Regions from separate parts of the Verrucosispora sp. ts21 genome, predicted to be linked through region 3. Evidence: riboswitches for the same ligand, from Rfam matches in the RefSeq annotation. Region 3 holds a riboswitch; each other region holds the start of a gene.

Region 1 (5,653 bases), on a different contig from region 3:
CCGCAGTCCGGGTTGACCCACAACCGTCGGGCCGGCACGGCCGCGACCGCCCGGTGTAGCGCCTCGACCATCTCCTCACGCGGCGGCACCCGGGGTGAGTGGATGTCCCAGATCCCGGGGCCGACGCCCCGGCGGTAGCCGATCGCGGCGAGGTCGTCGAGGATCTCCATCTTCGACCGGGACGCCTCGATGCTGGTGACGTCGGCGTCGAGGGCGTCGATGGCGGTGATCACCTCACCGAACTCCGAGTAGCACAGGTGGGTGTGGATCTGGGTGTCGTCGGCGACGCCGCTGGTGGCCAGTCGGAACGCGCCGACGGCCCAGTCCAGGTATGCCTTCTGGTCAGCCTTGCGCAGCGGCAGCGTTTCGCGCAACGCCGGTTCGTCGACCTGGATGACCCGGATTCCTGCCGACTCCAGGTCGTGGCACTCGTCCCGCAGGGCGAGCGCGACCTGGTCGGCAGTGTCCGCGACAGGCTGGTCGGTACGGACGAAGGACCAGGCCAGGATGGTGACCGGGCCGGTGAGCATCCCCTTGACCGGCTTGCTGGTCAGCGACTGCGCGTAGGTGGACCACTCCACCGTCATCGGTGCCCTGCGCGCCACGTCGCCGTAGATGATCGGCGGCCGGACACAGCGGGAGCCATACGACTGCACCCAGCCGTGTTCGGTGGCGGCGAAACCGTCGAGCTGCTCGCCGAAGTACTGCACCATGTCGTTGCGTTCCGGTTCGCCGTGCACGAGCACATCCAGACCCAACTGCTCCTGCAGCCGGATGACATGCTCGACCTCGGCGCGCATCCGCGACGCGTAGCCGGCGTCGTCGAGGCTGCCGGCGCGGTGTGCGGCGCGGGCCTTGCGCAGCTCGGTGGTCTGCGGGAACGACCCGATCGTGGTGGTCGGCAGCTCCGGCAGCCCCAGCCGTTCCTGCTGGCGGGCCGCCCGGCTGGCGTAGTCGCCGCGCTGCCGGTCGGTGGGGCGCAGTGCGGCGAGGCGTCCGCGGACGTCGTCGTGGCGCCAGGCCGCCGGGATGGCCGGCAGCGGTGCGGGCAGCGCGGTGGTGCCGTCGCGCAACGCGCGGCCGAGCAGGACGACTTCGTCGACCTTCTGCCGGGCGAACGCGAGCCGCGCGGCCAACCGGGGGTCGAGGCGGGCTTCGGCGGTCAGGTCGACCGGGACGTGCAGCAGGGAGCAGGACGTGGACACGGCGACGTGGTCGGCCAGCCCGGCGACCGTCGCTCCGGCCGCGATCGCGGCGCGCAGGTCGGTACGCCAGATGTTTCGTCCGTCGACCAGGCCGGCGACGATGGTCCTGCCGGCCAGTGGGCCGGCGGCGGCGAGTCGGTCGAGGTTGCCCGGGCCGGCGACCAGGTCCAGGCCGATTGCTTCGACCGGGGTGTCCAGTAGCGCCGGCAGGGCGGCGCCGAGGTCACCGAAGTAGGTGGCGACGAAGATCTTCGGCCGGTGCGTGAGTTCACCGAGCCGGATGTAGGCGCGGCGTAGGGCGTCGATCTCGGCCGGGGTGCGGTCGGCGACGTAGGCGGGCTCGTCCAGCTGGATCCAGGCCACCCCCGCCTCGGCGAGTGCCGTGAGGATCGCGGCGTACGTGTCGACCAGGTCGTCGAGCCGGGCGAACGGATCGTCGCCCTTGGCCAGCAGCAGGAACGTGGCCGGCCCGATGAACACCGGTCGGGTGGTGATGCCCAGGTCGCGGGCCTCGGCGTGCTCACCCAGCGCCTTCGCCGGGTTCGCGGTGAAGACGGTGTCGGGGCCGATCTCCGGCACCAGGTAGTGGTAGTTGGTGTCGAACCACTTCGTCAGTTCCAGCGCCGGCTCGGCGTCGACGCCGCGGGCCATGGCGAAGTAGGTGTCCAGCGCGGGCAGGCCCAGCCGGGCGAAGCGGGTGGGGATCGCGCCGACGGCGACGGCCGTGTCGAGGACCTGGTCGTAGTAGGAGAACGTGTTCGACGGGATCGCGTCGAGGCGGGCGTCGTGCAGCGTCCGCCACACCTGCGCGCGCAGCCCGGCGGCGGTGCTTTCCAGAGCGTCGACGTCGATGGTGCCGGCCCAGTACGCCTCGACGGCCTTCTTCAGCTCACGATCGACGCCGATACGTGGGTAGCCGAGCACAGTGCTCTGGCCGAATGCGGTAGTCACCTGTGGGGTCCTTCCCTCGAAGTGCCCAGCGGACCCGGGAGGGAAGGCAGGCACATCTCACGGTGCCCGCTTCCGCCCTGGCCCTCCCGAGAGGCCGCCGGCGGCGCACACCGGTGGCGTGCGCAGCGCTGGCAGGTCTTCGGACTCGCGGGCATGACACGAGGTCACCTACTGGCCGTCGCTTCCCGGACCTGGCGGTCCAGTGCTTCGTTGACGGCGGTCGTTCCCACTCACCGCTGCGGGGCAGTCCCGGTCTCTCACCGGGTTCCCTCTTACGACACCCCACCCTGGCGGGATGGGGCGAACCAGCGCCGCTCGCCATCGTACGGGCCTGACGGTCGTCTCCGCGTCACGCTGTCCGACGTGCGGGATGGATGTCAGGTCGAGGACGCCGGGGTCGGTGGCGTGTCGGACGTGGTACGGGCCGGTGTGTCGAAGGTTCGAGGCGTTTGGTGTGTACGCGTTGGTCGTCTCGGCTGATCGACCAGCATGGCGTCTCTCCCTTGATCGGCCGGTCAGCCGCTACTCGTACAGTCCCGACGCAGGGCCGTTCGTTTGACAGCCCCACACGGACGTACCCAAGTGACCCAGGTCGGATGCGGCCGGCCGGCGCTGGCGTCCGCCTTCCACCCGCTCAGGCGTTGAGGTACGCCAGGACGGCGAGGACGCGCCGGTTGTCGTCATCGGAGGGCGGCATGTCGAGTTTGGTGAATATGTTGTTGATGTGTTTGCTCACGGCCTTCTCGGTGATGCGGAGCTTGGCTCCGATCGCCGCGTTGGAGCGACCTTCGGCCATTTCACCGAGGACGTCGCGTTCTCTGGGGGTGAGCACCGCCAGCGGCTCTCGGCGGGCGAGGAGTTGCGAGATGACTTCATGGTCCATGGCGGTACCGCCGGCGGCGACCCGGCGCACGGCGTCGACGAACTCGCCGACGTGGGACACGCGGTCCTTGAGCAGGTAGCCCACGCCGCCGTGTGGCGTGCTGAGCAGTTCGCGGGCGTACAAGGGCTCGACGTGCTGGGAGAGCACGAGGATGGGCAGGCCGGGAATCTGGGTACGAGCGGCGATCGCAGCCTGCAGACCTTCGTCGGTGAATGTCGGCGGGAGACGGACGTCGATGACCGCCACCTGGGGCCGGTGGGTGGTCAGGGCGGGCAGCAGGGCCGGGCCGTTGTCGACGGCGGCGACGACGTCGAAGTCGTAGGCCCGCAGGATTCGGGTCAGCCCGTCCCGGAGGAGCGCGTGGTCCTCGGCGATGACAACGCGCACGGCAACTCCATGGTGATGACGGTGGGCCCTCCGAGCGGACTCGACAGGGCCATCGTGCCATCGAAGGCGGCCAGGCGGCGTTCGATGCCCCGCAGACCGGTGCCGGCCGCGGGGTCGCCGCCGCCCACGCCGTCGTCGGAGACCACCATCGTCAGCGTTGCGTCCGTGTGCCGCAGGGACACCGATCCGGTGTGGGCACCGCTGTGGCGGACCATGTTGGTAAGCGTCTCCGCGACGGCGAAGTACGCGGCCGACTCGACCGGTGTGTCGAGGCGGCCGGGCAGGTCGACATCGACTGTGATCGGCACGGGCAGGCTGAGCGCCAACGCCCGCACCGCGCCGTCCAGCCCGCGTTCGGCCAACACGGGTGGGTGGATGCCCCGGACCAGGTGCCGCAGCTCGACAAGTGCGGCGCTGCTCGCTTCACGCGCTTCCGCGAGCATCTCGTGGGCTGCGGCCGGGTTCCGGTCGATCAGTTCGTCGGCGAGACCGATCGTCATGCCCAGCGAGACGAGCCGCGCCTGGATGCCGTCGTGCAGGTCGCGCTCGATGCGACGCAGCTCAGCTGCCTGGGCGTCCACCGTGTCGGCGCGCGTCGCGGTCAGCTGGGTGACCCGCAGGCGAAGTTCGGCGGCCTTGGTCGGTGCGAGCAGGAGTCGGGCGAAGTACGCGTCGGCGCGCCGTAGCCAGGGCGCCACCCACAGACCGCCGGCCAGGATGGCGGCGCCTTGCGGCAGGCAGATCAGCCCTTCACCGAATGTGTCGATGGACCAGACGGTGCCGTAGCCGTACCAGTCGGTGCCGAGCCAGATCCACAGCGGTGTCAGCGTCAGACCCATGATCCCGTACAGCGGCACGGCCAGTGAGATCGCGCCGAGGGTGGCCCCGACGATCCCGCCGGGCAGCAGCCAGGCGAGGTCGCGCCAGGTGGCCGGGTCCGTGACGATCCATCGGAAGCGCCGCCAGCCGCCGACGATGCCCCGCTGCGGGGGCGGCTGGTAGGGGCGTGGCACCGGGACCCCGGCCCAGGCGGCACGCCGGCGTTCGAGATCCGCTCGCTTACGGACCAGCGTCGTCGTCCAGGACACCAGCGCCATGCCGAGCAGCGGCACCGGGACCAGGACCAGCGCCAGCAGCGATACGACGAGCAGCGCGACGTTGGCCAGGGCCAGGCCGATCGCGGCCAGACCGGCGAGCACCGCGCGTACACCCCGACGCGCCCACTCGTACGTCCGCTCGTCAGGCCCGGCCACGTCCACGGGTGCCATTGTGCCCGCGCGACCGCCGTTTCTCGGGGGTGCTAGCACCCCCGATCGGCGGGGTGACAGCGTTCCTGACAGCGCCCGTCCGAGGCGGTCTGCTGGAATCATGACGACTACCACGAGACCGTCGCAGTCGACGACCGGCAGTGACTTCGCCGTCCTGTCCCGCCGGATCACCGACGCCGGGTTGATGCGCCGCCGGCCCGCCTACTACGTCGTCCGGCTGAGCATCGTCACGCTGATGTTCGTCGGCGGTTGGGCGGCCTTCTTCGCCCTCGGCTCCTCCTGGTGGCAGATGATCACCGCCGTGTTCCTCGCCGTCACGTTCGCCCAGGTCGCACTCGTGGCGCACGACCTGGCGCACCGCCAGGTGTTCCGCACCAGACGTCCGAGCGCGGTCGCCGGGATGCTGGCCGGCAATCTCGGCATCGCAATGAGCTACGGCTGGTGGATGGACAAGCACACCCGTCACCACAACAACCCCAACCACGACGACCTCGACCCGGACGTGGCTCCCGAGGTGCTGGTCTGGACCACCGACTCGGCGGTCGGCCGGCGCGGGTTGAAGGGCTTCATCACCCGGCACCAGGCCGCGCTGTTCTTCCCGCTGCTGACGCTGCTCGCCGTCAGCTTGAAGGTGTCGAGCGTCAAGGCGTTGCGCGACGGCACGGTGAAACAGCGGCGTGCGGAGAGCGCGCTGCTGATCCTGCACGCCGTCGGCTACCTCGGCGCGCTGGTGCTCGTTCTCTCGCCGTTGCAGGCCGTCGCCTTCCTGCTGCTGCACCAGGCGCTGTTCGGCGTCTACCTCGGCATGACCTTCGCTCCCAACCACAAGGGCATGCCGCACCCGACGGGCACCGAGGACTATCTCCGCAAGCAGGTGTTGACCTCCCGCAACGTTCGGGGGAACCGGCTGGTCGACGCGGCGCTCGGTGGCCTGAACTACCAGATCGAACATCACCTGT
Region 2 (13,138 bases), on a different contig from region 3:
GTTCGGCACCGGCGGTGTCGATCCGGGTCCACAGCAACGACTTCGACATGGTCGGCATGAATCGGACGTTACGCCACCCGGCCCAGGCGCGGCAGCGCCTTTGCGCCGAACACCAGCCCCCCGCTCCACCCCTGCGTGACAGGTGTCGGGCTCGATCGCGTGTGCCGGTGGCTTGATCGTGCTCGATCCGGGATCGAGTGGCCTCGGGTTGAGCGTGAGACCACTCGATCCCAGTTCGAGTGTGATCTTCGGTGCGTCAGCGCAGCGTCGATCAGTGGGTACGCGCGTGGGAGCGCCCGCTCGGCGCGCGCCAGTCCTCCCGTGGCCGGTCCTGCGGGCCCCGGCCATCCGAGCGCGGCCGGTCGCCGTACCGACGCTCGCCACGGGCCGGCTCGCCGAACCGGCGCTCGCCCCGAGGGTGACCGCCGTAGCTGTGCTCACTGCGGCTCGAATCGCCGTAGCTGCGCTCGCCCCGGCTGTCCGCCCCGTAGCGGCCCGTGCCACGGGAGTCGTCGCCGTAGCGGCGCTCGCCCCGGGAGTCCGTACCGTAGCGGCCCGTGCCGCGGGAGTCGTCGCCGTAGCGACCCGTGCCCCGCGAGTCGTCCCCGTAGCGAGCCGCACCACGGGAGTCGCCGGCGTAGCGGCGTTCACCGCGTCCGGTGTCGCCGTGGCGGCGGTCGTCACGGGGCTGGTCGCCGAAACGGCGGTCGCTGACGGGGCGGTCACGGTAGCGGCGCTCGGTGGTCGGGCCGTCGAAGCGGCGCGGACCGCCGGGCCGGCTGCTCCGGCGGGGAGCCTCCGGCTCATCGCGTACGGGCACCCCGCTCGGCTCCCGTGCCCCGGTCAGCTCGGTCAACGCCGGGTCACCGGCGCGTACCCGCGTCTCCGCGGGCTGCACTCCGGCCTTCTCCAGCATCGCCAGCGTGGTGCGTCGCTGCTTGGGCAGGACCAGCGTGGCCACCGCGCCGGTCTCCCCGGCGCGGGCGGTACGGCCCGCGCGGTGCAGGTAGTCCTTCGAGTCCTTCGGCGGGTCGACGTGCAGCACCAGGGTGACCCCGTCGACGTGGATGCCCCGGGCCGCCACGTCGGTGGCGACCAGGACGTTGGTCCGTCCCTCGCGGAACTCCGCCAGGGTGCGGGTACGCATCCGCTGGGTCTTGCCACCGTGCAGCCCGCCGGCCCGCACACCGACCGCCGCGAGCTGGCTGACCAGGCGGTCCACCCCGAGCTGGGTACGGGCGAACACGATGGTCCGACCGGCGCGCGCCGCGATCGACGCGGTGACCGGGAACTTGTCGCTCGGCGGGATCAGCAGCAGGTGGTGATCCATGGTGGACACGGCTGCGGTCGCCGGGGCGGTGGAGTGGGTGACCGGGTCGGTCATGAAGCGCTTCACCAGCGCGTCCACATCGGCGTCCAGTGTGGCCGAGAAGAGCAGACGCTGCGCGTGCGCCGGAGTCTTCGCCAGCAACTCGGTGACCTCGGGCAGGAAGCCCATGTCGGCCATCTGGTCCGCCTCGTCGAGGACGGTGATCTCCACGTCGTCGAGCTTGCAGATGCCGCGTTCGATCAGGTCGGCGAGCCGGCCGGGCGTGGCCACCATGACCTCCACGCCGCGCCGCAGGGCATCGATCTGGCGGTCGTAGGGCACCCCACCCACGGCGGTCTTGAGGAACACGCCGACCGTGCGACCCAGCGGGGCCAGGGCGTCGTTGACCTGCATGGCCAACTCTCGGGTGGGCACCAGGATGAGGGCTCGCGGGCGGGACGGCCGGGCCCGGTCGCCGTCGGCGATCCGCGCGAGCAGCGGCAGCCCGAAGGCGAGGGTCTTGCCGGAACCGGTCTGCCCCCGGCCGAGCACGTCCCGTCCGGCGAGGGCGTCGGGCACGGTGGCGCTCTGGATCTCGAACGGGGCGGTGATGCCCTGCCGGGCGAGTGCCCGAACGAGCGGCTCGGGCAGGCCCAGCGCCTCGAAGGTGATCGAGTCGTCGGAGCCGGCAGCGCCGGCCGACGGCGAGGCCGGGGCGATGTCGATGTCTTGGGCGGACAGCGGGGTGCTGGAGACAGCGGAGGTGGTCAACAAAAACCTTTCGAGCGGGGCGCACATTTGCGATGTCCCGCCGCGGCACGACGCCGCCGGATCTTCAGCAAGAACGCCCAGAGGCGCGCACGGTAGCGCGCCGGGTCAGTGATCAGCCCCAAGTGTACGGCGAACGGCGAGCCGCCACCCGCGTCGGCGGGGGGTAGTGGGCGGTTTCACCCGTCGATCCACCGATCGTCGTCACTCCAGCAGGCCGCTGAGCGCATTGTTCGCGACCAGTACGACCAGCACACTGATCGCCACGAGCAGTGCCAGGGCGACCGCCATCACGATCACCACCCGAGTGGTGCTGCTGGAGCGTTCGGTGCCGTTGTCCGCCCAGCCCTGAGCCAGGATGTGCCCGGTCAGCGAGCCTGAATTGTCCGCTTCACCGGCCGGGAAGGCCACCGTTGCGGAGCCCGAGCCACCGGCGTAGTAGGAACTCAGATCCGCGTCGCCGGTCCGCGGCGCAGCCGGCGCGCCGCCTGCAACCGAGGACCCTGCCAGGGGTCCGCTTTCTGTCGAGGACCCTGCGAGGGGTCCGCTTGTTGTCGGAGACCCTGCCAGGGGTCCGCCTGCTGTCGGGGACCCCCCGACGGATCCGGCCGTAGCCGCAGACCCCGCGACCGAGGGGCCCGATGCCGGCGACCCGGCGACGGAGCCGCCCGCAAACGGGGGCCCCGCGATGGAGCCGCCCGGCTCCACGGCGGGGGCAGCGGCCGGCAGCAGACCCGGGCGGGTCGACTGCCGAGGTGCCGCTCCCGGTGAACTCGGGGCAGGCTCGTCCCGGCGTCCGGTGGGGGTGACCGGTGGTGGCCAGACCGGCAGCGCAGGGGCCGGCACGAAAGGCGCCGCACCGGCGGATTCCGGGCCGGTGGTGACGCCGGCCCGGTTCGACGCCCCCGGAGCCGTTCCGGTGACCCGCCCGGCTGGTACCGAAGCCGACCCCGACGACACGCTCGCGCTGGATGCGGGTGGGGGCGGGAACGGTGGCGCGGGCATCGGACCCGGCGGGGGCGGTGGTGCCGGCATCGGCGGAGTCGGCGGTGGCGTCGGCGGTCCCGGCAGTGGCGGCGAGGGCCGGGGTGCGGGAGGTGGCGCAGGCACCGGCCCCGGCGGATACGGCACAGGCGGACCCGGTGCCGGCGGCGGGGGCACGGGCGGACCCGGAACCGGCGGCGCGGGCGGACCCGGTATCGGTGGTGCCGGCGGCACGGGTGGACCCGGTACCGGCGGGGTCGGTGACGGCGGCGCCGGTGGACCCGGTACCGGCGGGGTCGGAGATGGCGGCGCGGGTGGCCCCGGCACCGGTGGTGCGGGGGACGGCGGCGCGGGTGGGATTGGTGTCGGTGGAACCGGTGCTGGCGGACGTGGCGCGGGCTCCGGCTCGGGCGTCGGCGGGGTTGGCGGTTGGGCTGGTTCCGGGGGTTGGGCGGGCTCCGGCGGCTCGGGGCTGACCGGCGTGGACCGGTACACCCCGGAGGCCCTGCCGCCGGCACCGGCGGCCTGCGCCTCGTCGACGCTCACCCGGCTCATTCCCGGCACCCGGACGCTGGCCCGCACCGGTCCACCCACCCTGCCGGCGCCAGCAGGCGACGCGAGCCCGGCTGCGCCAGGCTGCGACGCGAGCCCGGCTGCGCCAGGAGGCGATGCGGGGCTGGCTGCGCCGGGAGGTGACGCGAGGCCGGTTGCGGCGGCCGGTAGCGCGGGTCCGGTCGGGCCGGCCGGCGACGTGGGTGCGGTACCTACTGGTGGGGCGGGTTCCCTGCTGGCCGGCCGGGGGACACCCGCCCGTCCCACCGCAGGCTGGTTGGCCGAGGCCAGCCGTCCGGCTGCGGGGCTGGGCGCGACGCCCGGGGCCGACTCGGTGATGGGGACGGCGGGGGCCGATGCGGCATCGGAGGCCGGTGTGGTGGAGGCGGGGGGAGTCGATCCAGAGTCGGCTGTCGCCGGAACCTCGTGCTCGCTCATCCGTGCCTCCGCGCCACGCTCGCACCCGGATCCGCAACGCGACCGGGAGTGCCTGAGTGACACCGTGCCACATTCCGGCGGGATGGCACAGCCGGAGTGCCCACAGTGTTCCGAGTGAGGCCGTACGGTGCCGGCCGGGTGTCGATCGGTGGGTCGGGACTTAGCTGCCTCAGCGCCCGCCCACCGCCGACGGGGTGGCCGAAACGCTCTCCTCCGGAGCGAGGCTGCTCGCCGCCGTGGTCGGGCTGGTGTCGTCGCCGCCGTCGCTGTCGCCGGGCGTACCCGACGACGTCTGCGTGGGCGTCGGTGTGGTGGTGCCCGGTGGCGTGGCGGAGGGCGACGGAGTGTCCGACGGGGTGGGCGTGGGGTTCGGCGTCGGCGAAGGCGTCGTCGGGGTGGGCCGTGGCGTGGTCGGCGTCGGCTTCGGCGTGGTGGGCGTCGGCTTCGGCGTCGTCGGGGTGGGCTTCGGTGTGGGCGTCGGCGTCGGTGTGGGGGTGACCGACGGAGCCGGCACCGCACCGACCACCCGCGTCGCGGCGTAGAGCCGGGACCAGCGCACCGTCGAGATCTTCACCACGTCACCGCTGGTCGGCGCATGGATCATCTTGCCGTTGCCGACGTACATCCCCATGTGGTGGATCGTCCGCCAACTGCTGCCGCTGGCGAAGAAGAGCAGGTCGCCGGGGAGCAGCGCGGACCGCGACACGGTGCGGGACCTGGTCGCGTAGTACTGGTCGCGGGCGACCCGGGGCAGCTTGTAGTAACCCGCCGACCGGTACGCCGACCAGACCAGACCCGAGCAGTCGAACGAGTTGGGCCCGGTGGCCCCCCAGACGTACGGGTCGCCCAGTTGCCGACGCGCGTACGCGAGGGCGGCAAGCGCGGTGGGATGCGCGACCAGCCCGTCCGCCGACTGGGTCGGGTAGTCGCCACCCAGTTGCTGCTCGGCGCGTTCCTGCTGGCGGGCCAGCTCGACCAGCTGGGTGGCGTTCTGCTCGCGCAGCTTGACCAGCTTGGCTTCTTCGTCGCGCAGCGCCTTCTCAGTCGCGGTGTGCTGCTCCTGGACGCCGCGCAGCCGGGACTCGGCCGCCGTGTGCGCCTGCGTCGCGACCTGTGCGTCGGTTTGCGCGCGGGCCAGCTCACCGGCGGCCGGCGCGGTGTCGTGCTCAGCCCGTTCGCCGCGGTTGACCCGCCGGAGCAGGTCCAGTTCGAGCAGGTCGGCAGCGAACCCGGCGGTGGGCAGGGCCGCGTCGACCTTGATCGCCTGGGCGGCGGCCTGGTCGGCCCGCTGCTGTGCCTGTAGCAGCGCGGCCTCGGCGAACTCCAGGTCGCGTGCCGCGGTCGCCAGTTGAGTGTCGGCCTCGGTGAGCTGCTGCTTGAGGTCGAGTAGCTGGGTGCCCAGCTCACCGATCCGGGCCTCGGCGGCGTTGATCTGCTGCTCGAGGGCGCTGGCACCGGGCGAGGAGGTCGTGGGAATCACACCGGGCGGGACGCTCGCCGGAGCGCCGCCGGGCAGTTGCAGCGGGCCGGTGACCACCGGGCGGGAACCGGTGTCGGGCACCGTGACGGGCACGCCCGGCTCGGCGTACGCCGGTGCGGCGAGGACTGTGGTGGCGACGGCGCTGAGCAGCGCAGACCAGAGCATCGGCCGAAGCACCGGTGAGATCACCGGAGGTCGTCGCCGCTGCCGTCGCCCGTGCCCGCTGTCGACCATTGCGCTCCTCGTCCGGTGGTGCTGCAACCGCGTCGTGGTGCGGACGCGGTGGATCGGGGACGGTACCAGGGTGTGTCGTCCCCCACCCTGTCTTACCTCACCGGTACGACGGTGTCGATGTCTGAGCGGGTCACAGAAGCCTGAGAGTCCGATTAGCGGTGTGGTGTCCGGCAGAGGGCGCTGTGAGCTGCCCGGGTGCCCGACGTAGGCTCTGGATTGCGACCGGGGTCCGGTCGTGACCGCACTGGGAGGGGACGGGGCTTTCGATGGACGCCGGACTCAAGCGTGAGCTCGAAGCGAAGGTGTACGCGGGAGAGCGACTGACCCGGGAGGACGGCATCGCCCTCTACGCCAGTGACGATCTGACCTGGCTGGGGCGGCTGGCCCACCACAAGCGCACCGAGCTCAACGGTGACCGGGTCATGTTCAACGTCAACCGGCACCTCAACCTGACAAACGTGTGCAGCGCGAGCTGCGCGTACTGCTCGTTCCAGCGCAAGCCGGGCGAGAAGGACGCGTACACGATGCGCATCGACGAGGCGGTCCGCAAGGCCAAGGAGATGGAGGACGAGCAGCTCACCGAGTTGCACATCGTCAACGGCCTGCACCCGACCCTGCCCTGGCGTTACTACCCCAAGGTGCTGCGTGAGCTGAAGGCCGCGCTGCCGAAGGTCAACCTCAAGGCGTTCACCGCCACCGAGGTGCAGTGGTTCGAGAAGATCAGCGGGCTGAGCGCCGACGAGATCCTGGACGAGTTGATGGACGCCGGCCTGGAGTCGCTGACCGGCGGCGGCGCGGAGATCTTCGACTGGGAGATCCGGCAGCACATCGTCGACCACGCCTGCCACTGGGAGGACTGGTCGCGGATCCACCGGCTGGCCCACAGCAAGGGCATGAAGACGCCGTCGACGATGCTCTACGGCCACATCGAGGAGCCCCGGCACCGGGTCGACCACGTGCTGCGGCTGCGCGAGTTGCAGGACGAGACCGGCGGCTTCCAGGTCTTCATCCCGCTGCGCTACCAGCACGACTTCGTGGACTCGGCGGACGGCAAGATCCGTAACCGGATCCAGGCCCGCACCACGATGGCCTCGCCGGCCGAGTCGCTGAAGACCTTCGCGGTCTCCCGGCTGCTGTTCGACAACGTCCCGCACGTCAAGTGCTTCTGGGTGATGCACGGGCTCTCGGTGGCCCAGATGTCGCTCAACTTCGGCGTGGACGACCTGGACGGCTCCGTCGTGGAATACAAGATCACCCACGACGCCGACTCGTACGGCACGCCGAACACCATGCACCGCGACGACCTGCTGCACCTGATCTGGGACGCCGGCTTCCGCCCGATGGAGCGCAACACCCGCTACGAGGTGGTCCGCGAGTACGATGCCGCGCCGACCCTGGCGCAGCGTCGGGCCGAGCCGCAGCAGGTCTGGGCCTGACCTCTCGACGCGTCGGCAGACGCCCTCGCGCTGGCCAGCGCGAGGGCGCCGACCCGGCTCGCGTACCCTTCTCGGGGAGATGAGCGAGCAGCAGAGCACCTTTCCCCGGCGGGACGCCGAGGGGCGCATCCAGTACCTGGGTGACCTGATCGGCGTGGCGCTGGCCGGTGCGGTCATCGGGATGCTGGTGCTGGTGCTCTTCGACGGGGCCTTCGCCTGGTTCGGGGCCGGTGATTTCGGCCAGGCCAACGGCTGGCTCGCGGTGATCCTGCCCGCCTGGCTCTTCTGGGAGGAATTCCGGTCCTGGGACTTCGGTGCCCCCCGGGTGGTGGCCGCGTTGGTGGCCGTCGCGGTGGCGGTGGTGTCCGGGCTGCTGGTGGCCGGGCTCGCGACCGGGCTGCCGCCGCTGGCGTCCGGCGGGTTGGCCGCGGTGACCTTCACCGTGGTCTACGCGCTGGTCTGGTTCCCCGGCGTGCGCTGGTTGGTCAACCGGACGAGCTGATCCGGGTCGGACGGACCGCCCGGAGTGGGCTGGTCGGAACGCACATGGCGACGTGAACGAGCGGAGTGGATGAACGTGAGTGCGGCGGTCAAGTACACACTCGGCCGGGTCGGGTTGTTCGCGGTCGTGGTGGCGGCCCTCTGGCCTGTCGACATCGACATCTTCCTGAAGCTGATCGTGGCGCTGCTGTTCTCCGCCGCTCTGTCGTTCTTCCTGCTCAAGGGCTGGCGTGACGAGATGGCCGAGGAGATGGCCGCGGCCGCCGAACGACGTCGTACCGAGAAGGAGCAACTGCGCTCCGCGCTGGCCGGCGACGACCAGGCCACCGGTGGCGCCGGCACCTCGACCGGCGAGTCCGGTTCGTCGACCGAGCAGCCGGGCGGCTCCGATTCCGGGCGCGGTCCGTCGGCCTGAGCAGGCGCTCGGCTCCGCCGAGCATCCGTCGGCGGAACCATGTTGCCGACGTGAGGATCAGGTTGGGATGGGCGGAACAGCGACCGATGTTGATATGACCATGTGACCGGTGGTGGGCTGGCCGCTACCGAGCGGGAAACCCCGCGCCTCCAGGAGGTTGTCCATGGCCTTCCGATCCAACCCTGTCCGCCGGACGCTGGCGATGATCGTCGCCGCCGGTCTCGGCCTGCTCGCACTCTCCGCACCACCGGTCTCCGCTCGACCCGCACCGGACCGGGATGAACAGCCGGCTGCCGCGCCCTACCGGGTGCTCGGCCCGCGTACGCTGGCCGACCGCACCGCGGTCGCCCGCACCGGTGCCGCGATCGACTACTCGGAGCACGGGGTGCTGCACATCTCGGCCACCCGCGCCGAGGCTGCCGCGATCACCCGGCTCGGCTTCACGTTGGAGCCGATCGCCGCGCCGCCGACGGACCGTGGGCATGACCACGGGGACGTCGGTGCCCTGGCCTTCCCGCCGGCCGACGCCAACTACCACGACTACGCCGAGATGGTCGCCGTGGTCAACAAGGTCGTCGCGGACCATCCGGCGATCGCCCGCAAGATCAGCATCGGCACCTCGTACGAGGGCCGGGACCTGGTCGCGATCAAGATCTCCGACAACGTCGCCACTGACGAGAACGAGCCGGAGATCCTGTTCAACTCACAGCAGCACGCCCGTGAGCACCTGACCGTCGAGATGGCCATCTACCTGATGAACCTCTTCACGGACAGCTACGGCTCCGACTCCCGGATCACCAACCTGGTCAACAACCGGGAGATCTGGATCGTGCCGTCGGTCAACCCGGACGGCAGCGAGTACGACATCGCCACCGGCTCCTACCGGTCCTGGCGCAAGAACCGCCAACCCAACAGCGGATCGTCGTACGTCGGCACGGACCTCAACCGCAACTGGAGCTACAACTGGGGCTGCTGCGGCGGTTCCTCCAGCTCGACCTCCTCGGACACCTACCGGGGTCCCTCGGCCTTCTCCGCGCCGGAGACGCAGGCGCTGCGCAACTTCGTCAACAGCCGGGTCGTCGGTGGAGTCCAGCAGATCAAGGCCAACATCGACTTCCACACCTACTCCGAGCTGGTGCTCTGGCCGTACGGGTACACGTACAACGACACCGCCACCGGGATGAACGCCGACCAGTACAACACCTTCGCCACCATCGGTCGGCAGATGGCCGCGACAAACAACTTCACCCCCCAGCAGTCAAGTGACCTGTACATCACCGACGGCAGCAGCATCGACTGGATGTGGGCGGTGCACGGCATCTGGGCGTACACCTTCGAGCTGTACCCGCGCTCGGCCTCCGGCGGCGGCTTCTACCCGCCCGACGAGGTGATCCCGCAGCAGACCACGCGCAACCGTGAGGCGGTGCTCATCCTCGCCGAGTACGCCGACTGCCCGTACCGGGCGATCAACAAGCAGGCCCAGTACTGCGGTGGTGGCAGCGGCGGTACGACGGTCTGGTCGGACACCTTCGAGACCAACACCGGCTGGACGATCAACCCCAACGGCACCGACACCGCGACCTCGGGCCAGTGGGAGCGGGGTGCCGCCCAGGCCACCAACTCCAGCGGGGCCAAGCAGCTCACCCCGTACGCCGGCAGCAACGACCTGGTGACCGGTCGGTTGGCCGGTTCCGCAGCCGGTGACTACGACGTCGACGGCGGCGTGACGAGCGCCCGCTCCCCGGCGATCACCCTGCCGTCGAGCGGCACGTTGACGCTGTCGCTGGCGTGGTACCTGGCCCACGGCTCGAACTCGTCCTCGGCCGACTACCTCCGGGTCAGCGTGGTGCACAACGGCGGCACCACCACCCTGCTCAGCCAGGCCGGGGCGGCCAGCAACCGCAACGGCGCCTGGACCACCTCCAGCCTCAACCTCACCCCGTACGCCGGGCAGTCGATCCGGATCCTGGTGGAGGCGGCGGACGCCTCCACGGCGAGCCTGGTCGAAGCGGCTGTGGACAACGTCACCATCACCGCCTCCTGAGCCGACGGGGCCCCGTCACACCCCCCTCGCGCGGGGCCCCGTCTTCAGGAAGTGACTCGGGTACCAGATGCGTGGGTCGGCTCGGCGTCGAGTCGACCCACGTGGCCGTCCCCCGGCTCGGCGGGGCGGCCACCGGGCGTGCGCTACGGTTCTACCGACCCGCCACAGCGAAGTCGGTGTGAAACCGGCGCTGTCCCGCAACTGTGATGCCCCCGAGCGGGGGACGAGCCAGGTCGCCTGTGGCGCGGTCGCGACACGCGCTCTCGAGGAAGGGCGCCTCGCCCACGGGTGCCTGTGGCTCCCTGTCGGCGAAGCACCACACTCCTCGACCGACAGGAGGACCGATGTTCAGACGTACCCCCCGGATTCTCGCCGCCACCCTCGCGGTGGCCGCACTGGCGCTCGGTGCCTGCGCCGAGAAGACCACCGAGACCCCCACGGCCAGCGGCAGCCCGACCGGCGGCGCCTTTCCCGTCACCGTCGGGTCGCTGACGCTGGACCAGCGCCCCGAGAAGATCATCTCGCTGGCGCCGACGGCCACCGAGATGCTCTTCGCGGTCGGTGCCGGCCCGCAGGTCGTCGCGGTCGACGACCAGTCCAACCACCCGGCCGACGCACCGAAGACGGAGCTGTCCGGCTACCAGCCCAACGCCGAGGCGATCGCCGCGAAGAACCCTGACCTGGTGGTGCTCAGCGACGACCGGAACAAGATCGTCGACCAGTTGGCGGCGTTGAAGATCCCGGTCTACCTGACCCCCGCGGCGCAGACGCTCGACGACACGTACCAGCAGATCACCGACCTGGGTGTGCTCACCGGCAACGCCACCGCCGGCGCCGACGTGGTGCAGCGGATGAAGGACGACATCGCGAAGATCGTGGCCGAGGTGCCGCAGCGGGTTCAGGCACCCACCTACTTCCACGAGCTGGGCCCGGAGCTGTACACCGTCACCAGCAACACCTTCATCGGCTCGATCTACTCCCTCGCCGGCCTGGAGAACATCGCCGACGCGGCCGACGCGGACGGCAGGAGCGGCGGCTACCCGCAGCTCTCCCAGGAGATGATCGTCGCGGCCAACCCGGACTTCGTCTTCCTCTCCGACGTCAAGTGCTGCCAGCAGAGCCTCGCCACGGTCTCGGCGCGCAGCGGCTGGGCGGACATCAACGCCGTACGCGACGGCCAGATCGTGGAGCTCGACGACGACATCGCCTCCCGCTGGGGCCCGCGCGTGGTGGACCTGCTGCGCACCATCGTGGACGCCACCACCAAGGCCGAGAAGTGACGAACGGCAGGCGTTGACAGGGGACCCTTCCCATGCGTCAAGCCTTGAAAAGGGGCCCCTCCCTGTCGCCGGCGGCCCGGCCGGCGGGCCTGCGGAAACGTTGGCTCGCCGCCGGTGTCGTCGCCGTACTCGTCGCGGTCGTCGCCGGTGTCTCGCTCGGCCCGGTCAGCCTGCCCCCCGGCAGTGTCGCGCTCGAACTGCTCAACCTGCTGCCCGGCGTGCACGTCGACAGTGGACTGACTGAGCGGGAAGTCGCCATCGTCACCGAGCTGCGGTTGCCCCGGGTGGTGCTCGGACTGCTGGTCGGCGGGCTGCTGGCCCTGGCCGGCGGTGCCTACCAGGGGGTGTTCCGCAACCCGCTGGCCGACCCGTACCTGCTCGGGGTGGCCGCGGGGGCGGGGCTGGCGGTCACCGTCGTACTGACCATCGGTGGCGTCGGTGCGAGCGGTGCGCTGACCGGTCTGCCGCCCACCATTCCGCTTGCCGCTTTCGTCGGCTCGCTCGGTGCGGTGATCATGACGTACCTGCTCGGTGCGGCCGGTGGGCGCAGTCGTTCGCCGGCCGCGCTGATCCTGGCCGGGGTGGCCGTCTCCGCGTTCCTCTCCGCCGGGCAGACGTACCTGCTGCAACGCAACGCGGACAGCATCCAGGCCGTCTACTCCTGGCTGCTCGGGCGGCTGGCCACCGCCGGCTGGCAGGACGTCCGGCTGGTCCTGCCGTACTTCCTGATCACCACTGTGATCGTGCTGCTGCACCGGCGGGAGTTGGACGTGCTCTCGGTCGGTGACGACGAGGCGGCCAGCCTCGGCCTGCACCCGCAGCGGTCGCGGTACCTGCTGATCGCCGCCGCCTCGCTGGGCACCGCCGCCGCGGTCTCGGCCTCCGGCCTGATCGGCTTCGTCGGCATCATCGTGCCGCACACCGTACGGATGCTGGCCGGGTCGAGCTACCGGGTGATCCTTCCGCTGTCGCTGCTGTTCGGCGGGGCCTTCCTGGCCCTGACCGACGTGGTGGCCCGGACCGCCGCCGCGCCGCAGGAGATCCCGATCGGGGTGGTCACCGCGCTGCTCGGCGGGCCGTTCTTCGTCCTCGTGCTGCGTACCGCCCGAAGGGTGCTGACATGACGCCGCCCGAGGTGCCCGTCGTCGGGCCCCCCGCCGAGGTGCCTGCCGTCGAGGTGCGTGATCTTCAGGTCAAACTCGACGGAGTGCCCATCCTCGCCGGCATCGACCTGACCGTGCGCTCCGGCGAGTGGGTCACCGTGATCGGTCCGAACGGCGCCGGCAAGTCGACCCTGCTGCGCGCCGTCGGCGGCCTGCTGTCCGCACCGGACGCGGTCCGCCTCTTCGGTACGCCGCTGCGCGACCTGCGCCGCCGGGAACGGGCCCGGGTGGTGGCCACGGTGGCCCAGTCCCCGGTCGTACCGCCCGGGATGGCGGTGCTCGACTACGTGCTGCTCGGCCGTAACCCGTACATCCCGCCGCTGGGGCGGGAGTCCGCCACCGACCTGGCCGTCGTGCACGAACTGCTGGACCGGCTGGACCTCGACGGGTTCCACGGCCGCGAACTGGCCACCCTCTCCGGCGGGGAACGCCAGCGGGTCTTCCTCGCTCGGGCGTTGGCCCAGGGTGCCACCCTGCTGCTGCTCGACGAGCCGACCAGCGCGCTGGACATCGGCCACCAGCAGGAGGTGCTGG
Region 3 (13,138 bases):
GGACAGGTAGAGCCGGCCTTCCGGGGAGTTGATGTGCTGGTAGAGGTTGAGCACCAGGTTGTTGGCGACGATGGTGTCGCCGGTGGCGAAGAACGCGACGAGCCGGGACACCAGGTGCTGTTCGGCCGGGGAGAGCTTGGCCAGGTCGGCGAGGTCGGCGTGCAGGTCGACCTCCTCGACGGTCCAGGTGTTCTTGATCGCGTCCTTGAAGCGGTCGAAGAACTGCGGGTAGCGCATCGGCCGCAGGGTCAGGTCCATGCCGGGGTCGAGCAGCATCTGCTGCTCCCCCGAGCCGGTGCCGGTGCTGGTGTGGGATTCGGAGACGGTGGTCACTGGCAGGCCTCGCAGCTTTCGGGATTTTCCAGGGAGCAGGCAAGTGCCTCGTCATCACTCACCGCGACGACCGACGTGACGGTCGGGGTGACGGCGACGGTGGCCTGCTGGATGCGGGTCGCGGGACGCGAGCGCAGGTAGTAGGTGGTCTTGAGCCCGGACTTCCAGGCGTACAGGTACATCGAGGAGAGCTTGCCGATGGTCGGCGCGCTCATGAACAGGTTCAGCGACTGCGACTGGTCGATGAACGGGGCACGGGCGGCGGCCAGGTCGATCAGCGCCCGTTGCGGCAGCTCCCACGCGGTGCGGAACAACTCCCGTACCTCTTCGGGCAGCTCGGCGATGCCCTGCACCGATCCTTCGGCGCGCTTGATCTGCTCGCGGATCGGCGCGGTCCACAGCCCTCGCGCCTTGAGTTCGCGTACCAGGTAGGTGTTGATCTGGAGGAACTCCCCGGACATCGTCTCGCGTTTGAACAGGTTGGACACCTGCGGCTCGATGCACTCGTAACAACCCGCGATCGAGGCGATGGTGGCCGTCGGCGCGATGGCCACCAGCAGCGAGTTCCGCAGGCCGTGCGCGGCGATCGTCTCGCGCAGCGCCGTCCACCGCTGCACCTGGGTGACGTCGGCGCCCCACAGGTCCGGGTGCAGCTCACCGCGCGCCGCGCGGGTGTCGGCGTACGCCGGGTGCGGGCCGAACCGCTGGGCGAGCTGCGCCGAGGTCTCCAGGGCGGTCAGCAGGATCTCCTCCTGCACCCGGCTGGACAGTTCCCGGGCCGGTGTGGAGTCGAACGGCATGCGCAGGGTGAAGAAGGCGTCCTGCAAGCCCATCAGCCCGAGCCCGACCGGTCGCCAGCGCGGGTTCGACGCCGCCGCCTGCTGCGCCGGGTAGTAGTTGATGTCGATGACCCGGTCGAGGAAGAGCACCGCGGTGCGGACGGTCGCGCGCAGCTTGTCCCAGTCGATGCCGTCCGCGGTGAGGTGCGCGGCCAGGTTGATCGATCCGAGGTTGCACACCGCCGTCTCGGTGTCGCTGTTGACCTCCAGGATCTCGGTGCACAGGTTCGACAGGTGGATGGTGTTGCCCGGTGCGCCGGTCTGGTTGGACAGCCGGTTCGACGCATCCTTGAACGTCATCCACCCGTTGCCGGTCTGCGCGAGGGTGCGCATCATCCGCCCGTACAGGTCGCGGGCCTTGACCGTGCGGACCGCCTTCTTCTCCGCCGCCCGGTACGCCTCGTCGAACGCCTCGCCGTACAGGTCGGGCAACTCCGGCGCGTCGGAGGGGTCGATCAGCGACCAGTCGCCGTCGGCTTCCACCCGGCGCATGAACTCGTCCGGGATCCAGTTGGCCAGGTTCAGGTTGTGCGTACGCCTCGACTCCTCGCCGGTGTTGTCCCGCAGCTCCAGGAACTCCTCGATGTCCGGGTGCCAGGGTTCCAGGTAGACGCAGGCCGCACCCTTGCGCCGGCCGCCCTGGTTGACCGCCGCCACCCCGGCGTCGAGGGTCTTGAGGAACGGCACGATGCCGTTCGAGCGCCCGTTGGTGCCCCGGATCAGCGCCCCTCGACCCCGCACCCGCGTCCAGGAGATGCCGATCCCACCGGAGAACTTCGACAGCTTCGCCACCTGGTGGTAGCGCTCGTAGATCGAGTCGAGTTCGTCGCGGGGCGAGTCGACGAGGAAACACGACGACATCTGGGTGTGTCGGGTGCCGGAGTTGAACAGCGTCGGCGAGCTCGGCAGGTACGCCAGGCTGGACATCAGCCGGTAGAAGCCGATCGCTTCGCCGGGTGTCTGGGACAGCCCGCAGGCGACCCGCAGCAGCCAGTACTGCGGGGTCTCCACCACCTGCCGGGTCTGCGGGTGCCGCAGCAGGTACCGGTCGGCGACGGTGCGCAGCCCGAAGTACTCGAACCGCAGGTCCCCCGCCGGGTCGACGGCGTCGTCCAGCTTGCGGGCGTTGCGGGCCACGAACGCGGCGGTTTCGTCGCCGATCAGGCCCAGGCCGTGGGCGTACCGGATGGACTGGCTGAAGCTGGCCACCTGCTGGCCGCGTACCTCCTTGTCGACGAACGCGGCCAGCAGCCGCGCCGCGAGCCTGGAGTACTGCGGCTCCTCACCGATCAGTTCGGCGGCCGTCTGGATCGACAACTTGTCCAGTTCGGCGGTGGTCGCACCGTCGTACAGGCCGCTTATCGTCTTCGTCGCCACCCGCAACGGGTCGATCTCGTCCAGGTCGGTGACCCAGCGCTCCACCGCCTTGACGATCTTGTTGACATCCACCGGCTCGGTGTCGCCGTTGCGTTTACGCACCTGCATCACGTGCCGGCGTTGCTCCGGCCCCGCCTGTTCCCGGGTCACCGTCATGGTCCCTCCTCGTACCGGTCGGCGAAGGTCGACGGGCACGCGGGAGGACGCCGCCGGCCACCGGACGGGCTGACTGCCGTCGATGACCAGCTGATGGCGTCGGCCGTCCCGCGCGGCCTTCGACCGCCGCACGCGTAGGCGTACGGCGCGCTGGCAGGTCTTCGGACTCGTGGGCGTGTTCGTGCCTACTGGCCGTCGCTTCCCAGACCTGGCGGATCCAGTGCTTCGTTGACGGCGGTCGTTCCCACTCACCGCTGCGGGGCAGTCCCGGAATTCCACCGGGTTCCCTCTTGCCTCGGCCGTCGTGGAGTGACGGCCGAACCAGCTGCGGACACCACTATATATGGGAACAGGCCAGGAACCTCAACACCACATGCTGTGTCGTCGCGCGCGCCGCACGGATCACCCAACCGGGCGCGACGATGGGCGCGGACGCCTTCGAGCCCGCACATGTTTCCGAAAACTTCCGGAAGCTCTGGCTATGCCAATCGGCTCGTCATAGCATGCACGCGCTTGGATCTGTCCGGAAACCCGACGTCAGGCACCCCCACCACTGTCCAATTTGCGTAAGGGACCAGTCGATGCGCCTGTGGAATCCGTCCCAACGATCACGACGCCGATCACGAACTTTCGCCGTACTCTGTTCGGCCGCGCTCGTCGCGGCCATCACCGTCGCCCCCACCCCGGCGGCAGCCGACGAGGTCGTGCTCAGCAACGACTTCGAGTCCGACTCGTACGCCCCCTGGGGGCCGCGTGGTGACGTGACCCTCGCCATCGCCGACGAGGGGCGCGACAGCGACGGCAGCCTGTCGGTCACCGGCCGTACCGCCAACTGGCAGGGACCGGCCACGAGCGCGACGGCGCTGATGCGGCCCGGCAACCGATACACGGTCACCGCCTGGGCGAAACTTCCGACCGGCACCGACGGCAGTGCCGGCGTGCACTTCACCGTCGAGTCCACCCCGGCCGGTGGCGGTGAGAACACCTACACCTGGATCGGCGACAACGTCACCACCACCGCCGACGAGTGGGTACGCATCGGCGGCGAGTACACCCTGCCCACCGGTCTGGACGCCGCCACCCTCTACGTGGAGGCGGAAGGCAACACCCCGTTCCTGCTCGACGACGTCCTGATCACCGCGCTGGACGGCGGCGGGGGCGGGCCGGAGCCGGGCACGATCGTCATCGACACCGACTTCGAGGACGGCCTGGACGGTTGGGGACCCCGCGACGGTGGTCCGGGCGCCCCGACGGTCACCATCACCGACGTCGCGCACGGCGGCACCTCCGCCGCGCTGGTCACCGACCGGGTGAACCAGGGCGCCGGCCTGGGCCGCGACGTGACCGGCCTGTTCACCGCGGGTGTCACCTACGAGCTCAGCGCGTGGCTGCGGTTCGCCGAGGGTCAGCCGGCCGACCAGATCTGGCTCAGCCTGGCCAGCACCACCGGGGACAGCCAGTCGTTCGCCACCCTCGCCCAGTTCGAGACGATCACCAACTCGGGCTGGACGGAGGTGACCGCACGGTTCACCATGCCGGCGGCGGACAGCGCCTTCCTCTACTTCGAGACCCGCTGGCAGGGCGAGGACGTGGCCGGCAACACCAGCGACTTCCTGGCCGACGACATCGTCGTCCAGGTGCCTGAGCCGCCGGTCATCGAGGACCTCACCCCGCTGTACGAGACCACCGACTTCCCGGTCGGCGTGGCCATCGACAGCCGGGAGACGATCGGTGCTCCCGCCCAGCTGCTGACCCGGCACTTCAACCAGATCACGCCGGAAAACCACATGAAGCCCGAGGCCTGGTACGACGAGGCGGGCAACTTCCGCCCGCACGAGCAGGCGCTGGCCATGATGGACTTCGCCCGCGACAACGACCTGCGCGTCTACGGGCACGTGCTGGTGTGGCACAGCCAGACCCCGGCCTGGTTCTTCACCGATTCCGCCGGTCAGCCGCTGAGCACCTCGGCGGCCGACCAGCAGGTGCTGCGGGATCGGCTGCGTACGCACATCTTCAACGTCGCCGAGTCGATGAGCGAGCGGTACGGCAAGTTCGGCTCCCCCACCAACCCGTTGTACGCCTTCGACGCGGTCAACGAGGTGGTCAGCGACAGCGGTGAGTACAGCGACGGTCTGCGTCGCAGCGAGTGGTACCGGATCCTCGGTGAGAGCTTCATCGACCTGACCTTCACCTACGCCGACGAGGCGTTCAACGACGTGTACGCCGCCGAAGGCGCGGAGCGTCCGGTCACCCTGTTCATCAACGACTACAACACCGAGCAGAGCGGCAAGCAGGCCCGTTACCTGGCCCTGGTGCAGCGCCTGCTCGCCCGCGGCGTGCCGGTGCACGGGGTGGGCCACCAGTTCCACGTGTCGCTGGCCATGCCGATCAGCGCCCTGGAGACCGCGTTGGAGACGTTCTCGGATCTGCCGGTCACCCAGGCCGTCACCGAACTCGACGTCACCACGGGCACCCCGGCCACCCAGGCGAAGTTCATCGACCAGGGCTACTACTACCGGGACGCCTTCCGGGTCTTCCGGGCGTACGCCGATGATCTGCTGGCCGTCACGGTCTGGGGGCTCACCGACGGGCGTTCCTGGCGCTCCGGCAACGGCGGGCCGCTGCTGTTCGACGACAACCTGCGCGCCAAGCCGGCCTATTACGGGGCGGTCGACGGTGAGCTGCCCGCCCGGCTGCGCACCGCCAACGTCTTCGCCGGTGACGTGCCGCTGGCCGCCGCCGCACCGACGGACCTGACCTGGCGCAAGCTGCCGCTGCACCAGGTCGAGGACGTCGCCGGGTTCCAGCTGCGCTGGGCGCCGGACCACCTGACCGCGTACGTCACGGTCGACGACACCACGGTCTCCGGCACCGACCGGGTCAGCTTCGTGCTGGACGGCGAGACCTACCACGTCGCCCGGGACGGCAGCGGTGACGTACCGGCCGTGGCCGCCGCCCGCGACGGCGGTTACCACCTGGTCGCCCACCTGCCGCTGTCCGCAGCGGCCGAGGGCGACACCCGCACCCTGGACGTGCAGGTGCGCGACGGTGACACCACCTCCGGGTGGAACACTCCGGGCGCGCTGGGCACCCTGACCCTGGTCGAGGAACTGTCCTACGTGGAGGTACGGGAGGCCGGTGAGGCGCCGGTGATCGACGGCTCGGTCGACGCCGCCTGGGCGAACGCGACCACGGTGACCACGGACAAGCAGGTCTCCGGCACCGACGGGGCGAGCGCGCAGGTCCGTACCCTCTGGCGGGGTCAGACGCTCTACGTGTTGGCCGAGGTCACCGACCCGGTGGTGGACGTCTCCGGTTCCGACCCGTGGATCCAGGACTCGGTGGAGATCTACGTCGACGCCGGCAACTTCAAGAACGGCAGCTTCCGGTACGACGACACGCAGATCCGGATCAACGCCGACAACGTGGTGTCGTTCGGCACCGGCGACGAGGGGTTCCAGGCGAACCGACTGGAGAGCGCGACGGTCCGCACCCCGACGGGTTACACCGTCGAGGCGGCGATCAGCCTGCTCGAATATGGTGGCCTGGGCACCTTCCACGGCCTGGACTTCCAGGTCAACGACGCCTCCGACGGGGCCCGGACGAGCATCCGCAACTGGGCCGAGCAGGAGGGCGCGGGCTACCAGAGCACCGCGCGCTGGGGGGTCGGTCGCCTGGTGGCCGGGTCGAACGTGGATGTGGCGCTGAAGCAGATCACCCGCTGGTACTCCGACAGCGGTGGCGGCTACTGCGCGACCATCACCGCGACCAACACCAGCGACAAGCCGGTCGACTGGTCCGCCGTGGTGCAACTCGAAGGCGACATCTACGACGCGTGGAACTTCAAGCGCGAACGCCTCGACGACGGTAGCTACCGGATCAGGGGTGTGGACTGGAACCGCACCCTGAAGCCGGGGGCCAGCACCTTCAGCGTCGGTTACTGCGCCAACCTGTAGCGACACGTACGACGGGAGGGCACATCGTTGTCGGATGTGCCCTCCCGTGCTGTCCGGGGGCCGTCATCTGCGGGGAACCGACGAAGCGGCTCAGTTCAGGCCGGCCGACCACCTGCCCTCGTCGGCGAGCAGCTCGGTCAGGTCGGACCAGGTCAACTGCCGGCCGAGGGCCCGGGTCGGCGAGTCAGCTCGTCGCCGCGTCGCCCTGCCCCGGCTCCAGTCGCCCGTCGACGCGGCGTGGGATCGAGACGAAGCCGTCGCGCAGTTCCTCAGGTAACAGCCACTCCGGCGCGCCCTGCCAGGCCAGTGGCCGCAGGAACCGGCGGATGGCCGTGGCGCCGACGGAGGTGTGCAGCGAGTTGGTCGACGGCCAGGGGCCGCCGTGGTGTTGCGCCCAGGAGACCCGCACCCCGGTCGGGTAGCCGTCGAAGACGAGCCGCCCCGAGCGTGCGGCGAGCAGTTCGGCGAGCCGGCGTACGACCGTCCGGTCGTCACCGTCGCCGGTGTGGATCGTCCCGGTGAGTGACGGCGGTACGACCTCCAGCGCCGTGTCGAGGTCACCGACCTGCCGGTAACGGACCACGATCATGGCTGGGCCGAAACACTCGTCGGTCAGGTTGGCGGACAGCTCGGTGAGGTCGACCTCCATGAGCACCGGTGCCACGGTGAATCCGCCGGTGGCGGTGATCCGGGGTCGGGCCAGTACCCGGGCGCCGGCTTTCTCCAGCGATGCCTCACCGGCGACGAAGGCGTCCTGGATGCGCTCGTTGAGCAGCACCGTGCCGGCAGCGTCGGCGACCTGCTCCCCGAGCGCATCGACCAGCCGGTCGCCGGCGGGGCTGGCCGGGATGAACGTCAGTCCCGGCTTGGTGCAGAGCTGGCCGCCGGAACCGGTGAACGAGGCGAACAGCCCAGCGGCGATCGTCAGGCCTCGTTCGGCCGCCGCCGCCTCCAGCACGACGATCGGATTCACGCTGCTCAACTCCCCGTAGAACGGAATCGGGTCGGTGCGCTCGTCGATCGCTGCCTGGATGGCGCGAGCCGCGCCGATGGAGCCGGTGAACGCGGCGGCCCGGATGGCCCGGTGGCGGACCAACGAACGCCCGGCCTCCTGCCCGTAGACGACGGCCACCACCCCGTCGGGCCCGGCCAGTTCTCCGACGGCCTGCCGGATCGCCTCGCCGGACGCGTCGGAGGTCAGCGGGTGCGAGGGATGCCCCTTCGCGATGACGGGACAGCCAGCGGCGAGTGCGGACGCGGTGTCGCCGCCGGCCACCGAGAAGGCGAACGGGAAGTTGCTGGCGCCGAAGACGGCGACCGGGCCCAACGCGACGAGCATGCGTCGTACGTCCGGTGCCGGACCGAGTGCCGTATCGGCGGCGTGGTCGATCGCTGCTTCGAGATACCCGCCGTCGCGCAGTACGTCGGCGAACATCCGGAACTGGGTGGCCGAGCGGGTGAGTTCGGTGTCGAGCCGCGCGCGGCCGAGGCCGGTTTCCGAGTCGGCAACTGCCACCAGGTTCGCGCGGTTGGCCTCGAGTGAGTTGGCGATCGCGTCGAGCAGGCGGGCACGTCCGGACCTGCCGAGGTCGGCGAGCCACGCTGCGGCAGTGGCCGCGATGGTGGTGAGCGACTCCAGATCCGCGTCGCCGGTCTCCCGCAGATGGGTCTGTCGGCGCTGGCCGTTGCTCGGGTCGAGCGTGCTGACGACGTTCACAACAATCCCCTTCGCACCAGGTTGCGCATCAGGTCGCGTACCCCGAAGTCCCACGGTTCGCACTCCTCGGCATGGCGGACCCGGTTGACCAGGGTGCCGAGGGCGGGGGCGCTGATCCGCACCACGTCGTCGAGCTTGTGGGTGAACCCCTCGCCGGGATGGTCGCGGTCCTGAATCGGCGCGAACATGGTGCCGAGCATGAGCACCACCCCGTCGGGATAGTGGTGGTGGGGGCCGATCAACTGGCGGACCAACGCCTCCGGTTCGCGCGACATCTGGGCCATCTCGGAACCCGCGTGGAGATGGAAGCCGTCCTCGCCCCGGATGTCCAACTCGATCTCCAGCCCGCGTACCTGGTCCAGACCGAAACGTTCGTCGAAGAGTCGGATGAACGGACCGAGTGCGCACGAGGCGTTGTTGTCCTTCGCCAAGGGAAGCAGCAGCGCCGAGCGGCCCTCGACGTCGCGTAGGTTGACGTCGTTGCCGAGGGTTGCGCCGACGATCCGACCGGTCGAGGCGACGACGAGTGCCACCTCGGGCTCGGGATTGTTCCAGGCCGACGCGGCGAGCACCCCGACCGGTACGGCGGTGCCCATCGCCGAGAGGATCTGCCCCTTGGTGAAGATCTCCGCGTCCGGGCCGATGCCCACCTCAAGGTACTGGCTCCAGAAGCCCTCGGCGACAAGCTGGTTCTTCAGCCGCGCCGCCTCCTCGGATCCGGGCGACAGGTCGTGCAGGTCCGCGCCGACGTCGGCGAGCATCCGTTGGCGGATGTCCGCGGCGAGGGTGAGGTCGCCGCGGGCCCGTTCCTCGATGACCCGCTCCAGCATCGATACCGCGAAGGTCACCCCGGCCGCCTTGAGTGCCTGCAGGTCCACCGGTGCGAGAAGCCAGGGACGGGTACGGTCCCGGTCGGCCGCGCCGGTGTTGGCGAGGATGTCGCTCAGGCGGCCGACCCGTGCTCCGTCGAGCGTGGCAACGGCGGCGGCCGGGTCCGGCAGTTCACAGATGTCGCTGACGGTGGGAAAGTGGGCGCTGACGTCGAAGAGCTCGCCGTTGCGGACGATCACCGGGGACGGTCCACCGGCGGCGGGGTTCCAGATCCGCCCCACCAGGACGCTGTCCTGCGCGTCCTGCGGCAATGCGTCCTCGGCCGTGCCGAACCAGGCGGGTTCGCCGGGGTCGCTCATGCAGTCGCTCCCAGGTTGAAGAAGGAGCACTCGTCCGCGGGACGGATGACGTAGACGGCGTCTCGGAACATCCGCAGCGGGTGCGGTGTGAACGGGTGCTCGGCAATCGCTTCGAGGTTGAGTTCGATGCCGAGCCCGATGCCGTCCGGAATGAGAATGTCGCCCTCCTCGGTCAGTACCAGTCGTTCGTTGGTGATCTCCGGTCGCCAGGGCACGTCGGTCGCCATGATCTCCAGGTAGCGGAAGTTGGGTAGCGCCGCCCCGAGTTGGAGCGTTGCCGCGGTGCTCAGCGGCCCGCTGGGGTTGTGCGGCGCGAAGCCGACGTAGCTGGTCGCGGCGAGCGTCGAGAGGAAGGCGAGTTCGGAGATCCCGCCGGCGTGCGTGACGTCGGGCTGAATGAAGTCGACTGCCTGCCGGGCGAGTGCCGGCGCGAATCCCTGCCGTCCGAACCAGCGTTCGCCTGCGGCGATCGGTATCGGCGAGGCGCGCCGGATGTCGACGAGGGCGTCGAGATTGTCCGGCGGGCAGGGCTCCTCGAACCACACCGGGTCGAACTGCGCGATCTCCCGGGCGATCTTGATCGCGTGGCGGACGTCGAACCGACCGTGGCCCTCGATGAACAGCTCGACGTCCCGCCCGACGGCGGCACGAACCGCGTCGATCTGGGCCAGCACCCGGTCCAGTTGCCGGGTCGTGATGGTGAGATCGTAGTTCTCGAACGGATCCCACTTCAGGCCCCGAAAGCCGCCGTCCACCGTTCTGATCGCCGCGGCCGCGTAATCCTCCGGGGTGACGGCGCGGGAGAACCATCCGTTCGCGTAGGCACGTACCCGGTCACGGGTGGCGCCGCCGAGCATCCGGGCGACGGGGACGCCGAGCTCTCGTGCGGAGATGTCCCACAGTGCCATCTCCAGTGAACTCAGCGCGGTCATGATGACCGGCCCACCCCGCCAGTACCAGTCCCGGCCCAGCTCGTAGATGATGCGCGAGATGCTGGTGGGGTCGAGCCCGACCACCGCCTCGGCGAGTTCGGCGATCGCCCCCTGAACGGCCCGCTCCTTGCCTTCCAGGGTGGCCTCCCCCAGCCCCACGATGCCCTCGTCCGTCCTCACCCGGACGATCACGAGGTTGGTGCGGTAGAAATCGACGACGAGCGTGTCGACAGCCGTGATCTTCATGCGTCATCAACCCTTCACCGCACCGGCGGTCATTCCCGCCACGACGTACTTCTGCGCGAACAGGTAGAAGGCGACGGCGGGCAGGGTGAACATGAAGGCGACCGCCATCACCGTCTGGATCGGTGTGCCCAGCTCACCGATGAAATTCGCGATGCCGACCGAGGCCGGCTGGATCTCCGGGTTGAAGATGAACGTCACCGCGAAGACGTACTCGTTCCAGGCGTGGAAGAACGCGATGACCGCGCTGGCAGCGATCGACGGTGCGATCAACGGAATGCTGATGCGGGTCAGCACCGTGAGCGGTCGCGCGCCGTCGACCCGCCCGGCCTCGTCCAGTTCGTGCGGGATACCGTCGATCGCCCCCTTGAGGATGAGCGCGACGATCGGCAGGACGAAGGCCGAGTTGGCCAGGATGAGGCCGGTCAGCGAGTCGAGCAGCTCGAACCGGCGGAACAGGGCGAACAACGGCACCACCATGAGCGCCTCGGGCAGCATCTGGGTGAACAGCAGTACGAGGGTCATCACGGCCTTGCCCCGGAAGGTGAACCTCGACAGCGCGTACCCCAGCGGGATGCCGAGACCGATCGACAGGACCGTCGTACCGGCGGCGATGATCAGGCTGTTGAACAACCATCCGGTCGCCTTGCCGTCGGTGAGCGCGTCGACGAAGACCCCGAACTGGGAGAAGTCAGGCAACAGGCGGGCGTCCTGGCCGAAGAGATCCGCGTTGCTGGTCAACGCCGTGACGAACATCCAGTACAACGGGAAGACGGCGAGACCCAGCACGACGAGGACGGCCACGATGCGCAGAGTCAGACCGATGCGGAATCCCTTCATCGGGTGTCCTCCTTCTCGGCGGCACGGGCGACGAACCTGCTGCCCGCGATGACGATGAGTGAGATGACGACGCCGACCATGCCGATCGCCGCCGCGGACCCGAGTTCCTTGGAGTCGAAGGCCTGGGAGTAGAGGTCGATCACGAGCGTCTCCGTCGCGCCCACCGGCCCGCCCTTGGTCATGAGCCAGATCAGTTCGAAGCGCCGCAGCGACCAGATGGTCATCAGCAGGGCGAGCAGCCCGACGGTGGGCTTGATGACCTGCCAGGTGACGGCCCGGAAGGCCGACCACCGTCCGGCGCCGTCCACCATCGCGGCCTCGGTCAGATCCTGTGGGACGGACTGCAACGCCGAGAGCAGGACCACCGAGGTGAACGGGAACAACTGCCAGATGGTCGTGGCGAGAATCGCCGGCAGCGCGTAGCGGGGACTGTCCAGAATGGCACCGCCGGGTACGCCGAGACCGATCGCGTCCAGAAAGCGGTTCACGATCCCGTACTGCGGGTTGAGCATCCACGTCGCGATGAGTGCGACCGCGATTCCCGGTGCCGCCCACGGCACCGTGACCAGCGCCCGCGCCCAGCCGCGCCCCCGGAAGCCGCGGTTGAGCAGCAGTGCGACGGCGAGCCCGGCGCCGACCGCGCCGACCACACAGGCGACGACGTAGACGACGGTGGTGACCAGGGTCCGGTGGAAGTCCTCGTCACCGAAGATGCGGACGAAGTTCTCCAGTCCCACCCAGGTGCTTTCGGTGGGGTTCAGCAGGGTCGTCCGGGTGAAGCTCAGGAAGACTTCCTGCGCCAGTGGGACCGCTTGGAAGACGAAGATGAACAGGGCCGCCGGCGCCAGGAACAGGTAGGGCGTCCATCTGCTGCCCTGTGGGCTCGGCCGACGCCGGCCTCGACGGCGGGATACGGACGGTGGCGGGGTGCTCTGCTGCTCCAGCACAGTCATCGGGTCTGGTCCTTGTCAGGTAGTACGCCGCTGGCGCGAGAGGGGCCCCGCGCCAGCGGCGTCGCTGGTCAGCCCACCAGTTCGGTTGCCTGTTGCTGGGCGCGGTCCAGTGCGGTCCTGAGATCGACCGTGCCCTGGAGCGCGGCAATGACGTTCTGCACGACCACCTTGCGGATGTCCGGCGTCCTGGCCTCGAAGCCGAGCACGATCTGCGGCAGGCTCGACGGGGTCAGCTCGTCGAAGACCGTCAGGAACGGCGTCTCGGCAAGGGACTCGGCGCTGCGCTCGGTGACCGTCGCGACGCTGCTCGCCCCGAGGATCCCCTGCAGCTTGACCTGGTTCTCGGGCTCCAGCGCCCAACGGATGAAGGTGGCCGCCGCCTCCTGCGCCGGGCTCGCCTTGTTGATCACGATCGGTGCGAGGATGCTGCCCTGGCTGCGGACCGGAAACGGGATGGGAGCCACGCTGAACTTGAGGTCCGGGTTCTGGCCGCGGGTCGCCGTCACGTAGCCGCCGTTGTTGAGTTCCATGCCGACCTTGCCCTCGGCGAACATCCGCCGGAAGGTCGCCGCGTCCGCGCCGCGCGGGATCACGTTCGCGTC

Evidence for each region. Region 3 has a riboswitch for cobalamin ahead of C1A38_RS07375 (ribonucleoside-diphosphate reductase subunit alpha). Riboswitches for the same ligand answer to the same signal wherever they lie in the genome.
Region 1: linked by a shared signal. The riboswitch ahead of metE (5-methyltetrahydropteroyltriglutamate--homocysteine S-methyltransferase) and the one ahead of C1A38_RS07375 (ribonucleoside-diphosphate reductase subunit alpha) in region 3 are both predicted to bind cobalamin.
Region 2: linked by a shared signal. The riboswitch ahead of C1A38_RS24365 (ABC transporter substrate-binding protein) and the one ahead of C1A38_RS07375 (ribonucleoside-diphosphate reductase subunit alpha) in region 3 are both predicted to bind cobalamin.

Annotation. Positions count from the first base shown of each region.
Region 1 is NZ_PNOZ01000058.1:27,750-33,402, forward strand. It holds gene metE (5-methyltetrahydropteroyltriglutamate--homocysteine S-methyltransferase) at 1-2,156, opposite strand, end outside; cobalamin riboswitch at 2,270-2,481, opposite strand; gene C1A38_RS22525 (response regulator transcription factor) at 2,791-3,426, opposite strand; gene C1A38_RS22530 (sensor histidine kinase) at 3,378-4,685, opposite strand; gene C1A38_RS22535 (fatty acid desaturase family protein) at 4,795-5,653, shown strand, end outside.
Region 2 is NZ_PNOZ01000071.1:246-13,383, reverse strand. It holds gene C1A38_RS24410 (putative glycolipid-binding domain-containing protein) at 1-58, opposite strand, end outside; gene C1A38_RS24405 (DEAD/DEAH box helicase) at 272-2,080, opposite strand; gene C1A38_RS24400 (hypothetical protein) at 2,282-2,488, opposite strand; gene C1A38_RS24395 (hypothetical protein) at 3,070-3,537, shown strand; gene C1A38_RS24390 (C40 family peptidase) at 4,221-5,765, opposite strand; gene mqnE (aminofutalosine synthase MqnE) at 6,032-7,201, shown strand; gene C1A38_RS24380 (hypothetical protein) at 7,281-7,703, shown strand; gene C1A38_RS24375 (DUF4229 domain-containing protein) at 7,779-8,117, shown strand; gene C1A38_RS24370 (M14 family metallopeptidase) at 8,281-10,161, shown strand; cobalamin riboswitch at 10,288-10,420, shown strand; gene C1A38_RS24365 (ABC transporter substrate-binding protein) at 10,506-11,441, shown strand; gene C1A38_RS24360 (FecCD family ABC transporter permease) at 11,474-12,565, shown strand; gene C1A38_RS24355 (ABC transporter ATP-binding protein) at 12,562-13,138, shown strand, end outside.
Region 3 is NZ_PNOZ01000012.1:49,701-62,838, forward strand. It holds gene C1A38_RS07370 (ribonucleotide-diphosphate reductase subunit beta) at 1-276, opposite strand, end outside; gene C1A38_RS07375 (ribonucleoside-diphosphate reductase subunit alpha) at 330-2,705, opposite strand; cobalamin riboswitch at 2,841-3,046, opposite strand; gene C1A38_RS07380 (endo-1,4-beta-xylanase) at 3,287-6,661, shown strand; gene C1A38_RS07385 (aldehyde dehydrogenase (NADP(+))) at 6,846-8,378, opposite strand; gene C1A38_RS07390 (fumarylacetoacetate hydrolase family protein) at 8,375-9,568, opposite strand; gene C1A38_RS07395 (mandelate racemase/muconate lactonizing enzyme family protein) at 9,565-10,746, opposite strand; gene C1A38_RS07400 (carbohydrate ABC transporter permease) at 10,753-11,583, opposite strand; gene C1A38_RS07405 (carbohydrate ABC transporter permease) at 11,580-12,536, opposite strand; gene C1A38_RS07410 (ABC transporter substrate-binding protein) at 12,605-13,138, opposite strand, start outside.